Regions from separate parts of the Psychromonas aquatilis genome, predicted to be linked through region 2. Evidence: predicted binding sites of a transcription regulator. Region 2 holds the regulator's gene; each other region holds the start of a gene.
The links. The regulator LexA, encoded in region 2, represses DNA repair genes until DNA is damaged. The targets are predictions, from matches to a motif close to TACTGTATNNNNATACAGTA.

Region 1 (4,673 bases), on a different contig from region 2:
GGCATTGCGCATTTAATTTTTTAATATAAATTGAAATAGAAAAGATATGGATACTACACTTTACCTACATGCAATAACGGGTTTACTGGTTATTATCGATCCAATCGGATCGGCATTAATTTTCAACTCATTAACTGCTGGTAGTGATCAAAAATACCGTAATCTAATGGCGATAAAGTCAGTGATCATTAGTGGATTTTTACTGATTTTATTTGGTAATTATGGTGAGGCATTGTTCTCTCATTTAGGCATTAATATTAACTCTTTACGTATTTCTGGTGGGTTGCTTTTATTTTATACGGCATTTCATATGATCACGCAGGAGTTAAAATTCACTAAGGCAGAAAAAGACACTGATATTTCAGTGTTCCCTATGTCTATTCCTTTGTTAGCAGGTCCAGGTACTTTAACATTAGCCATTTTATTATTTTCACAAAATACAGAAAAAGGCAGTGCAGTTTTATCCGTGAGTGCGGCAATAATAAGTGTATTATTAATTACCTTTACTGCCATGATTGCATCTAAATACCTTAAAAACATCATAGGTAAAACCGGTGATGAAATTATACGTCGTTTCTTAGGTGTTGTTTTAGCGGCATTAGCTATCCAATTTATCTACGAAGGGATCCGTAATATTTCTATGTAGTTGTGCTGTTTAATATTGTTATGTAGCTTTTCTATATAGTTTAAATGTATTCATTTATTCATCAATCAAGCTGAGCTGTATTGATTGTTGTTCAGACTTTTCTGCAATGCCTACACTTAACCCTAGTAATCGAATCGGTTTATTAGGGTTAAGTGTAATTAATTGATGCAGCAGTTGCTCAAAAATAGCTTGGTTTAGTTTTGAATACTTACGTTCACTGCTTTTAATCGTAAAATCACTGAATTTTAATTTTACACCTAGTTTAGTAATCACCTTATTGTCTAAATGTTTCTCTACCCTAGCTTGTAACCGTTGATAAAAATCAGCCAAGTGTTTAGCACACTGTGCTTCGCTTATTAGGTTATGCTCAAATGTCCGCTCCACCGCGACTGACTTACGTTCTCTATTGGGTTGTACAGGACGTAGATCGATACCTTTACTATACGATAACAAGGCTTTGCCTAACTTACCAAAACGCGATAACAGCTGAGACTCCGGATAAGCAAGAATATCTGCACAAGTAAACAAGCCCTTTTCAGCTAAATGTTGCTGCCCTACTTTCCCTACTCCTGGTATTTTTTTAAGCGGTAATGTGGCAATGAATTGATTGGCTGTCGTAGGGCTAATAACAAATTGTCCATTTGGTTTATTTTCATCAGAGGCAATTTTGGCTAAAAATTTACAATAAGAGATACCAGCAGAAGCTGTTAAATGAAGCTCACTTTCAATGGCTTTTCTGATATCTTCAGCAATATAAGTCGCAGAGCCATGAAACATTTCACACTCACTAACATCTAAATAAGCTTCATCTAATGATAAGGGTTCAACTAAGTCAGTATAACGGTAAAATATTTCACGCAATTTTTGAGAGACTGCGACATAGCGCTCCATTCTGCCCGGTACAATAACTAATTGCGGACACAACTCCCGTGCTTTAAACACAGGCATCGCTGAATGTAAGCCAAATTGCCGTGCAATATAGTTACAGGTAGATAACACACCTCGATGTCTACTTCTGCCACCAATGGCTAAGGGAACATGCCGGTATTCGGGGTGATCACGCATTTCCACAGCCGCAAAAAAACAATCCATATCAATATGAATAATTTTACGTTGTGTCAACTCCGGATGACTAGCATCTGCTTGCTGATGGCACTGCCCCATACTCATTCGACCTTAAACGACATGAAAAGAGATAATAAAGATAACTGTTTATAAAAACAGTTATCTTATGATAAATAATTAATATTTCAAGCATAAAGAAATGTTTGACCTTACCCTTAGGGGAAGGGTTATCCTTTTTCTATTCTTTTAATAACCTAGTGAGTTAATATGAGTGAACAACAAAAAATCTCGTTCTCTGTTTATGGAATGAATTGCGCTAGCTGCGCAAGTACACTTACCAAGGCATTTGAAACGCTACCGAACATTCAGGCTAACGTAAACTTCAGTTTAGAGAAAGCAAGTTTAACTTTTGATAAAACGCAATTAAGTGAACCACTTGCGCCAGCAATTAATCAAATATTATTAGATAAAGGTTATCAAACAGATTATGAAACCTTAGTTTTCAATGCCGATTGGTCATGCGCAAGTTGCGTAGAAAAAACCGTAAAAGCTTTGAAAAAACATCCCTTTGTTATTGATGTTAAAACTAATTTGATCACTAAAACGCTATATGTAGAAACACTACAGAGTCTGGTCAACGCCGAACTAATACAAACATTGATTGCGATCAGTCCATATCAGTTAGAGCAAAAAGACAACCATAGCTCACAACAAAAATTGATAAACAAACAACAACAAGAAAAACGTTTATTTCGTCGTGAAAAAATCAGTTTATTGTTAGCTTTATTATTAAGCTTGCCCTTCTGTATTGCGATGATATCGATGTTTATCAATGATACTCAATTGTTAAGCCCAATAATGCAATTCGCTTTAGCATCGCCTATTCAATTTTTAATTGGAGCGCGCTTTTATAAAGGTGCATGGCAAAGTATCAAGAACTACACCACTAATATGGATGTATTAGTGGTATTAGGGACTTCTGCCGCCTATTTCTTTAGTGTCTACTCGATGCTCAGTGGTCATCACACTCACCTGTACTTTGAAAGTAGTAGTTTAGTGATCGTGTTAATTCGTATTGGGAAATATTTAGAGTTTAAAGCGAAAAAATCCAGTAGCCAAGCAATCGCTTCTTTAAATCAATTACAGGCCATTGATGCGCAGGTAAAAAAAGGAAAAGTGTTTAAAACCGTATTAATTGAACAAGTACAAGTGAACGATCTTGTGCAAATAGCTGCTGGCGATAAAGTACCGGTTGATGGTGTTATTGTCGAAGGTAGTAGCTATATTAATGAATCATTATTGACTGGTGAAAGTAAGCCTATTTTAAAAAATACTGACGACACTATTTATGCAGGTACGATAAATGGTGATGGCACGCTCTTAATTAAAACAACCGCAGTCAATGAACAAACTAAATTACACCATATCATTTCGCTGGTTGAGTCAGCGCAAATGAGTAAAGCGCCCATCTTACAATTGGTTGATAAAATAAGCGCTGTTTTTGTCCCTGTCGTGTTAAGTATTGCTTTATTAACCTTTGCGAGTTGGATGTTAATTGATGGTAACTTTGAAGCCGCATTACTGCATAGTGTTGCCGTATTAGTTATTGCTTGCCCTTGTGCATTAGGGCTAGCAACCCCTACTGCTATGGTTGTCGGTACTGGTTTAGCTGCGCAGAAAGGTATTTTAATAAAAGACCTCAATACGTTACAAATGGCGCATAAATTAGATTATATCGCCTTTGATAAAACCGGAACCTTAACCAAAGGAAAAGTAGGGTTAGAAAAAGTAACCGCTTTGGATAGCGACTTTTACCCTATTTTATTGGCATTACAAACAGCCAGTAAGCACCCCATTGCTAAAGCAGTGGTTGAGCATTGCCAATCACTGGAGGTTGAGCCAAAACAGCTCACCAACATACAAAGTATTCAAGGTGAAGGTATCACTGCCACATTAAATGGTGATAATGTATATGTCGGTAATGAGAAAATCCTAACACGCTTTAAAGTCGATAAAGCAACACAACTTGCTACCCATGCTATTAATGTAGCCGAAGATGATAATGTCATTTATGTCGGATATAAAGAGAGCATAATTGGCTTCTTTTTAATCGCAGATCAACTACGCGAACAGAGCCAACAAGCGATTACAGATTTACAAAAGCTCGATTTATCGACCTTGATGTTAAGCGGTGACAAGTATCAAGTGGTTGAAAAACTCAGCTCAGAACTTGGTTTAGATGGATTCTATGCACAACAATCACCACAACAAAAACTTCAGCATCTATCGAGATTACAACAAGATCATTTAGTCGCGATGGTAGGAGATGGAGTTAATGATGCGCCTGCCCTAGCACAGGCCGATGTAAGTATTGCAATGGGCGGCGGCAGTGATGTTGCTAAGCATACTGCGTCAATGACCTTGATGCGTGATGATCCGCGCTTAATCGCCGTTGCAATCAAGTTATCCAGATATACTTGGAGAACGATTAGACAAAACTTATTTTGGGCATTTATCTTTAATACTATTGCTATTCCTGCTGCAGCGCTTGGTTATTTAAACCCAACACTAGCGGCACTTGCAATGACCGCTTCTAGTTTAATGGTATTAGGTAACTCGTTACGTTTAAAAACATCTCAATCAAGCATTTAAGGGCTATTATGGTAACCATCAGTCAAGCAGCAAATAAAACCGGTTTATCAGTGAAATCGATTCGTCATTATGAGGAAATTAAACTCATTGATACACCACCGCGAGATGAAAGTGGCTATCGCTTTTACCCTGATAGCCTACTAAAACAATTGCATTTTATAGTGAATGCCAAACAAGCTGGGTTTAATTTACAAGAGTGCAAAATATTACTGGCTTTATCTGAAAATGAGCATAGAAGCAGTAAAAACGTAAAGGAAATTGCTTTACAGAAAATAGAAGAAATTGAAGCACGTATAAAACAGCAACAGTT
Region 2 (4,673 bases):
CAGACTTAAAGAAAAAGAAACACGCAGAAGCTTACCTTAGCTTGATGTCCCATTATGCATGTGACCCTATGGGTGGAAGTGAAGATATCAGCCGTTTTGCAAAAGAGAATTTGGTGAGCACCTTACTTAAGCGTAATGATGTCGTTATCATTTTAGTATTTAATGGAGATAAACCAGCTGCATTATTAACAGCAATAGAAGGTTTCTCTACCTTTGCTTGTAAACCACTATTCAATATTCATGATGTTGTTGTACATGTAGACTTTCGAGGAAATGGATTAACAACGCACCTTTTTGAGAAGATTGAAGAAATTGCAAAACAACGCGATTGTTGCAAAATCACCTTAGAGGTCTTGAGTGGTAACTCTATCGCTTGTAAAGCTTACAAGCGACTAGGGTTTTCAGATTATCAACTTGATCCAGAGTTTGGTAGCGCCTTGTTTTGGACCAAACAACTATAAGATTAAGTTATACCAATTATATTAAATAAGTGATCTAAATTTTGCGCAGAAAAAATGACTTAGTTTAAGGCGTAATTTGAGTTAAATAGTTGTTCTATTTGCGAAAATTACAACGAAGAAATAAGTTATTTTAGCAAGTAAAATAGATCAGTTAATTAGTGTGATTGGTATTATTAAGCAGTAGCAACCTAATCGCTACTGCTTGGATTATAATTATCTTGTATATCTTTAATATCTATTGCCATTTTATCCATATCAACGTTATTAATACCTTGCGCATTAACTTCAGATTTAAAGGTTGCATGAAATTCACCTTTAGGATTAATTAAAATAATAGAGGCGCTATGGTCAATAAGATATAAATCATCATCTGTATCACCCTCTTCTACAATGCTATAACTTAACCCTAATTGCGTTACAAAAGGCCATAATTGTTTATGGGTACTCGTTACACCAATAAAATTAGCATTAAAATAATTAACATAGTCAGCAAGCTGTTCGGCTTTATCTCGGTTAGGATCAACGGAAACAAAAACAACCTGTGTGGTTGTTTTATCATCATTAGTTAATTCAGGGTAAACATGATCTAAATGTGCCAGTGTCGTTGGACAAATATCAGGACAGTATGTGTAACCTACAAACAAAATAGTCCACTTCCCGAGTAAAGACTCATTGGTAAAGGCAACTTTTCCTGCTTTTTCAAAAGAAAAATCAGGCAATGAAGTAGGAGGCTGTGTCAGTACTAATGATTTATTGACTCTTTGCAAAGCAGAGTAGTTAGCATCGCTTACATCCGCTCCTTTAAAGCAGCCTAAAGCAAAAAACATTACCATCGCAACGCTGCAAATAAAAATAATCAGAGATTTCATTTATGATACTCAACTAAATTAGAATATTAAAACGTAATCATACACTTTTAGCGAGCAGTAATCGCACATAAACAACTCAAAATAACGTATAGCTCACCGATAATTACATCCAGTCAGCTGTACGAATGACGCCAACAGCAATACCTTCTATATTAAAGCTTTGATGTTCTAAATCGATCTTAATAGGGTTGAACAAGGTGTTCTCTGCTTTCAGAGTGACATCTTTGCCATCACGATAGAAACGCTTGACCGTCACGTCTTCTTCTACTCTTGCCACAACCACTTGGCCATTATTGATATTTTGAGTTTTATGAACAGCCAATAAATCACCATCCATGATCCCAATATCTTTCATACTTTCGCCTTCAACGCGCAACAAAAAATCAGCGGCAGGATGAAATAAAGCCGGATCTACATCGTAGTGTGTTTCCACATGCTCTTGCGCTAAAATCGGCTCACCAGCGGCCACTTTACCGATTAATGGTAACCCTTCAGCAACTTCTTCATTGTCTTTATGCTCAGTCACCACTTTAATTCCACGTGATGTACCCGATAAGATTTCAATTGCACCTTTACGTGCGAGTGCTTTTAAATGCTCTTCTGCCGCATTTGCACTTCTAAACCCAAGGATCTTGGCTAACTCAACACGAGTCGGTGGCATGCCTGTTTTTGCAATTTGATCTTTGATGACGTCTAGGACTTCGCCTTGGCGCTTAGTTAGCTCTTTCATTAGATTCTCCACGCTATTATCAACTGTAAACAAACACAGTGTATATTTATACATGAATAAATACTAGTCAGAGAGAGGGTTTTATTTAACGAGGGAACATTAAATGGAAGCTATTATTCATAATAACGCTTCCATTGAGGCAATTATAGCTTTCCGGTATAAGTTAAGGTCGTTGCACCTGCGGTATTTTTAGGGCCAATCCAATTTAATGCATCAGCAATTTTAGGGGCAAGTTTATCGGTCCCTTGAATTTCGCCATTTAACTCATAAATCGCATTCTTACCTAATACAATATCTAAATTGGTAACAAGCTGATCAGATTCTTGAGATACAAATGCACTCACATTACCTTGAGCACACCCTAAGTCGGCAGTAGGTTGGCCTAAATTAATATCACCATATTGGCTGAGGGTCTTAGCATTTTGCCAAAGTATATTACCGTCTAATTGTTGACAATAGGGTTGCCCTTGCTTGAACTCTTTTATCACCACAGAAAAGTCACCTTGTAGGGTGCCTGGTAAACGTCTAGGTAAATAATGCATTAGCTGCTCAGAAGTAATATCTAAAATAACATTAGAAGCACTCACACCTGACATATTATAGGCAACCACACCTTTACCTGACATTGCATCTGGACCATTATTAAATGATACCGCCGCTTCAAGTGTTAGCGATAACAATGACATCGGCTTAATATCCCATTGTACATTTTCAAACTTGGTTTTAGTGTTAATAGAAATAGATTGAGCTTGCCCATGCCAAATAGTACCCGTTACATTATTTACTTTAGCAACATTGCGAGGTAGCCAATCTACTACAGCAGCGGCAGGTAACTTAACCACCAGCGTAATGCAGTAGATAAATATAATGAGTAATGCAATTTTAAATTTCATTGGTAACCTTTTGTAATGCTAATAGCTTAAAGATAAACGGTTTACCTTGATCATTCCAGGTACCTTATCTTTACTTAGATCTGCCGTTAGTATCTGTATTTGATGTTGATTTTGTAAACTTGTCATCCATGCAACAAACTCATTAAACTCCACTTGATTAATCAAAAGATTAACACTGTTTTGTCGACCTTGAATGCGCGAGATGTCTATTTGTCTGCGTTTAGCTGTGCTGCTGATCAATTGCGCTAAATTTTGTTTCTCTCCCACTTTATTGACAACTGTACCTGAAGCAACCAGTTTATTGGCATTCACTTCCACCCAGTGCAATGTTTGCTGAGCATTTTTTAATTTGAGTTCACTCGCTGCTAGGTTATCTGCAATCGGTTGCCATACACTAAAATAAACCAACGCAATAAAAATAGCGAGTAAAGAGGCAAGGGTTAGTTTTTGCTCTCTTTCTGTAATGCTATGCCACCATTTATTAACTTGTTCAAACATTATTTAGCCCTCACAGTAACAGTGCCACTAATACGGTTTTTATTATTATTTAAAGTCCCTTGTTGTACATCATATTGCGCAGGAATTTTTTCTACTAATTGTTCAAATGCCTGAAAGCTATCCGCACTAATAGCTAAACTCACCTGTTGGTTTTTACTGTCAAACTTTACGTTTTCAATGCTTAAATTCGGGATAGATTGTAGTGCTGGAATAAGATTATTTAACACAATTAACAGCCCTGTTTCAGGGGCTTTGCTATTAGCTTGGTTTAATAAACTTCTTAGTTTTTTCTTAATCCGCGTATAAGGCAAGCGACCTTGTCCAGGTAAGGCTTTTTGATACACTGTCTCTACTTGTTGCTTCACAAGTTCAGTCTGTGTCTCTAGTTGTTGAACTTTGACTAAAGCATTAATCACGATCAGGGCAAATAAAATGACAGCTGCAACAGCGCAATACTTCCACTTATCAAGATGTAAGTTATTAGGTTTATTTACTTTAAATTCACCGGTTAATAAATTGCAATTATTAGCAATACAACCTTCTGCTAGCAACTGCATAGGCAGCATGATTTGACCTGCCTTCCATTGCCCTACGCATTGACTAGGGATGCCGCTATAACTTTTAATCACCTGTTCGTTATTATCTGCTAGGCGCAATTGTAAAATATCTGCGAGCATTTCGTTATCACAACTCCAAGCTTGATAAGTACCCTCTCTTATCAACCATTGATTTTCAAGTTGCAATGCTTGCCACTCTTGCTCGTTAGCGTCAGGTAAAGCAAGCGTTTCAGGAATAAAATGCAGGCAAGGGATTGCCGCTTTCTCCAGCCAATCTAACCACATCTGCATTTTACTTTTATAACAAATTGCCACATCAACAAGGCCAGTTGATTTATTGAGAATTGAAAAGTGTAATTTATCCACATCACTGGCTAATTCATCTTCAAGAATATAAGGCAATGCTTGCTGTATTTGTCGTGTTAACTTACCGTTGATAACAACTGATTTTAATGTCACATCAACACTCGGGGTAAGACAAATTACCTTACGTAATTGTGCTTTTTCAGTTAACAACGTTAAAGCATTTGCATTCTCTAGCTCACCCGATGCAATAATTTCTTTTTCACTATCAGACCATACTAGCCAATGTATTGCTTGTTGTTGATCGCTTGCTAAGCGAATAATTAGTTGTTCACTCACTGATTGTCTCCGAGTTATCCACT
Region 3 (4,673 bases), on a different contig from region 2:
TTCAATGATTTTAGCTACATCACCATCCAGTACAGAAACACATGAATTTGTAGTACCTAAATCAATACCGATAATTTTGCCCATTTTACTTTCTCCACACATATTAATATTGTTATTTGTTTAGTTGACTCTCTGCGTATTCGCAGTGTCCGTTTCATACTTTCATATATAAGGGGCTATTTTCTTGTTTCAAGGGTAACTGATAAAAAAATTGAATTATTTTTAAAAAAATTAAAAATAATGTTCTTAGGCTGGTCACTGCAAGCAATTATCAGCAGAAAAATAAATAAAAGGCAGCAACAAACAGATCGGTTTAGCAACAAAACAAAAAAGGTGCCGAAGCACCTTTTATAATATAGAAGTAATTAATACTTAATCAGATTATTCAGCTGCTTTAGAAACAACAACCATAGCAGGACGAATAACTTGGCCGCCCGATAACTCATAACCTTTTTGCATAACAGCAACAACTTGGTTTGGTTCAACACCTTCAACAACTTGCATGCTCATCGCTTGATGTTTTTCTGGGTTTAATGCTTCACCGATTGGATCGATTTGTTGAATGCCAATGCTAGAAATCGCTTTTAACAATTCAGTTAGTGTCATTTCAACACCATCTAACATAGGTTTAATTGCTTCATTTTCTTTATCAGCGTGTTGAATCGCTAATTCTAAATGATCCACAACCGGTGTTAAGGCATTAGCAAAGTTTTTTAATACAGATTTACGACGACTCTCTGCATCAATACCTGCTTTACGAATTTCATTTTGAGCAAAAGCTTGTGCACGAATCACTTTATCTTTCTGTTCTTTTATCTCTTCTTCAGCAGCAGCTAATTTTTGAGTTAACTCTTCAATCAACGCCGCATCAGTATCAATTGACTCTGTTACATCAGCTTCAACATTTTCATCACCCAGTACAGATTCAATTGTTTCATCTACTGTTTGTTTTTGTTCTTCACTCATAATTTAATCCTACTTGATTTTGTTTAGGTCACTTTTATAGCCTCTATTATGGGGATAGTAATAATAGTTTCAAGCCTGTTAATAAAAACATTTTTACAGGGTATACTAAAAACCTCTCAATTTTAGTTAACAGGCATTTTATGAGTCGCGACAATAAACAACAAGGTGAGTTCAAAACCATTGGTTTAATTGGCAAACCTAAACATAGTGAAGCATTACAGACCTTAACTAGCTTATATCAATTTTTACAAGCTAGAGGCCATAATATTGTTGTTGATGTACGTCTAAGAGGTGATTTTGAAGAAGCCAATATCAACTATGAAAATTTAGTTGGAATTGGCCAAAAATGTGATTTAGCAATCGTTGTCGGAGGCGACGGTTATATGCTCGGCGCAGCTCGCGTCTTAGCACGATTTGATATTTCAGTTATCGGAGTGAACCGAGGTAATCTAGGATTCTTAACAGACTTAGATCCTGATGATTTTGAGCAACCACTAACAGAAGTACTTGAAGGTAATTATCAAACTGAAAACCGTTTTTTACTCGAGGCTCAGGTTTATAGTCATGGCCATTTAAAAAGCAGCAGTACCGCAGTTAATGAAGCGGTATTACACCCAGATAAAATAGCCCACATGATTGAGTTTGAAATATATGTAAATGATAACTTTATGATCAACCAACGTGCAGATGGCTTAATACTATCAACACCAACCGGTTCAACAGCTTATTCTTTATCGGGAGGCGGTACTATTTTAACCCCTAAATTAGATGCCATTAGCTTGCTACCGATGTTTCCTCATACCCTCAATAGTAGACCTGTAGTGATTGATGCTAATAGTGTTGTCCGTTTAAAACCGGCATTAAGTAATACTACCGAAATGCAAATTAGCTGTGATAGCCACGTTAATCTTTCAGTTTTACCTGGTGATGAAGTTATTATTAAAAAAACACAGCATCAACTAAAATTAGTACACCCTCAAAACTATAACTACTTCCATGTTTTACACACTAAATTTGGATGGGGACACAAGCTTTACTAGATAACATTACACTGCATTAAAAATGTATATTTAGCATAAAATTGGCAAACAACACTTTACTGTTTAAAAAAACAGTACTAAACTGTGTTTTTAAACAGTAGTTTATTATAGTTGTTGTAATATCATCATAGGATGCCAATTTTATGCTAAGCCAATTAACTGTTCAGCACTTCGCCATCGTAAAATTTTTAGAGCTTGATTTTCACCAGGGAATGACCACTATCACCGGTGAAACAGGCGCAGGTAAATCAATTGCCATTGATGCATTGGGTTTATGTCTAGGAGCAAGAGCCGATGCCAGTATGATCCGTCAAGGCACAGATAAAGCAGAAGTCAGCGCACGTTTTAACCTTAGTGATACACCTAATGCATTAGTCTGGTTAAAAAGTAATGATCTTGAAAATAGCCTAAGTGACAATCCCAATGAATGTTTATTACGCAGAGTGATCACCAAAGAAGGACGCTCACGCGCTTACATAAATGCCATCCCAGTGCCTTTATCTCAACTAAAAAGTTTAGGGCAATTATTGGTTAATATTCATGGTCAACATGCGCATCAAAGTTTATTACGCAGCGATATACAGCTTTCTATTATTGATGATTACGCAAACCACCAACAATTATTACAAAAAGTAAAAGATACCTACCAAGGTTGTCACTTTCTTCAAAAGCAATTACAACAGCAGCAATTAAGCCAACAAGAAAAGCAAGCCCGCAAACAACTGCTTGAATATCAAATTATTGAATTAGACGAATTTGCACTAGGTGAGGGCGAGTTCACTGAAATTGAAACTGAACATAAAAAATTAGCAAATAGCGGCGCATTACTTGAAACAACACAAGTCAGCTTAAACTTATTAGCAGATTCTGATGAAGTAGATGCACTGACATTATTACAAAAAAGTATTTCTTTGCTGGAGTCTCAAGTACAACACGATAGTCAACTAGAAGGCATAGTCACTTCATTACAAGAAGCGGTGATACAAGTTGAAGAAGCAGGCTATGAATTGCGTCAATATAGTGAAAAACTAGAATTAGACCCTGAGCAGTTTGAACAACTTGAATCTCGCTTAAGCCAAGCGATGACACTATCTAGAAAACATCAAGTTCAACCTGAGATGTTGTACGATTTCCACCAAAAGTTAAGTAAAGAATATAAACAGCTTAATAATAGTGAAGCTCAAATTGAACAGTTAACGCTAGAGTTAGAAACAGCGAAACAAGATTATGCAAAACACGCTCAAAAACTTAGCCAAAGCCGCCAACGTTATGCTAAAGAGCTCAGCAAAAAAATCACTAAGAGCATTCAAAAATTAAACATGGAAGATGGACAGTTTGAAGTCGCCATGACACAACATAGCGCTGATAGTTTGAGCCCATTGGGGATTGATGGCATCGAATTTCAAGTCGCAGCGAATGCTGGTCAAGGATTACAAAATCTAGGAAAAGTGGCTTCAGGTGGTGAGTTGTCGCGCATCAGCCTAGCTATTCAAGTTATCATTAGTCAACGCGTAGCAACCCCTACCCTCATTTTTGATGAAGTTGATGTGGGGATCAGTGGTGCAACTGCAGCAGTTGTAGGTAATTTATTACGTCAACTAGGTGAGAGTACACAGATATTCTGTGTAACACATTTACCACAAGTCGCCGGTAACGGACATCAACAGATGATCGTTAACAAGCACAGTGATGGCAAAACAACTAATACCAATATGCAATTATTAGATGAAACACAGCGTGTAGAGGAATTAGCAAGACTACTAGGTGGAGATAGTATTACCGAACATACTTTAGCGAATGCCAAAGAGTTGTTAATTAATTAAACAACTATGCCTTGAATCAGCAACCTATTGCTTGGTTATGGATAATCAAAACAGATTGACCTAAAACATTTTTTTATTAAATCCTTGCCTATCGGTGAGGATTTTTTTGTTTTATCAAGCAAGTGAATAAGAACAAAGAGTTCAGTAAAATAATTTGTTATATTAAAAGTCTCTATTAAAATTGGCTGAACACAATGAAAAAAATCTTACTCACACTAGCAGTATTAACGCTCTCTGGTTGTTCTTTAATGCAACCAACTGAAGATCAGGCCACTGACAGCAATTTAAGTTGGGAGCAACAACAAACAAAGCTACAGCAATTAGACAACTGGACTCTCACCGGTAAGCTCGCCATTTTCACAGAAGATGATCGACAAAGCGCTAATTTATACTGGCAGCAAAAATCTAATAATTACGATATCCAACTCTCTACTTTTATCGGCACTCGAGTATTACAAGTCAATAAAGATGGACCACAAGTTAAGATTATTAACAGTGATGATCAAACCTTTGTAGGAGAAGATGCCAATACACTGATACAACAAATTGTCCCTGGATTAGACCTGCCTATCGCATCATTACAACAATGGATAAAAGCAAATCCAATGGATGCCTCATACCAGTTAAATGATCAACAACAGGTAAGCGAACTATTAGGTTACGACGAAAGTGGACACAGTTGGGAAGTAAAATACCAAAACTACCAAGCTTATTCAGGTTACTACCTACCTAAAAATATAGAGCTTAAGCGAGACTCAATTCGCTTGAAAATAGCCGTTAGTCAATGGAATATCACGCCTTAAAGAGTTACTTATGTTATCAAACCCAATACGCTGGCCTGCGC

Region 1: a site for LexA is predicted at 1,853-1,872, ahead of dinB (DNA polymerase IV). Genes of this name have one in related genera too.
Region 3: a site for LexA is predicted at 2,064-2,083, ahead of recN (DNA repair protein RecN). Genes of this name have one in related genera too.

Annotation. Positions count from the first base shown of each region.
Region 1 covers NZ_JBAKAZ010000022.1:37,782-42,454, reverse strand. Annotated here, with positions in the region: gene V6256_RS07565 (YjiH family protein) at 1-24, shown strand, start outside; gene V6256_RS07560 (MarC family protein) at 47-646, shown strand; gene dinB (DNA polymerase IV) at 701-1,810, opposite strand; gene V6256_RS07550 (heavy metal translocating P-type ATPase) at 1,979-4,363, shown strand; gene V6256_RS07545 (MerR family DNA-binding protein) at 4,372-4,673, shown strand, end outside.
Region 2 covers NZ_JBAKAZ010000015.1:34,111-38,783, forward strand. Annotated here, with positions in the region: gene V6256_RS05850 (GNAT family N-acetyltransferase) at 1-461, shown strand, start outside; gene V6256_RS05855 (SCO family protein) at 650-1,330, opposite strand; gene lexA (transcriptional repressor LexA) at 1,434-2,060, opposite strand; gene V6256_RS05865 (type II secretion system protein N) at 2,204-2,953, opposite strand; gene V6256_RS05870 (type II secretion system protein GspM) at 2,972-3,451, opposite strand; gene gspL (type II secretion system protein GspL) at 3,451-4,650, opposite strand; gene gspK (type II secretion system minor pseudopilin GspK) at 4,643-4,673, opposite strand, start outside.
Region 3 covers NZ_JBAKAZ010000014.1:10,681-15,353, reverse strand. Annotated here, with positions in the region: gene dnaK (molecular chaperone DnaK) at 1-84, opposite strand, end outside; gene grpE (nucleotide exchange factor GrpE) at 382-966, opposite strand; gene nadK (NAD(+) kinase) at 1,107-2,006, shown strand; gene recN (DNA repair protein RecN) at 2,150-3,829, shown strand; gene lolB (lipoprotein insertase outer membrane protein LolB) at 4,024-4,632, shown strand; gene ispE (4-(cytidine 5'-diphospho)-2-C-methyl-D-erythritol kinase) at 4,643-4,673, shown strand, end outside.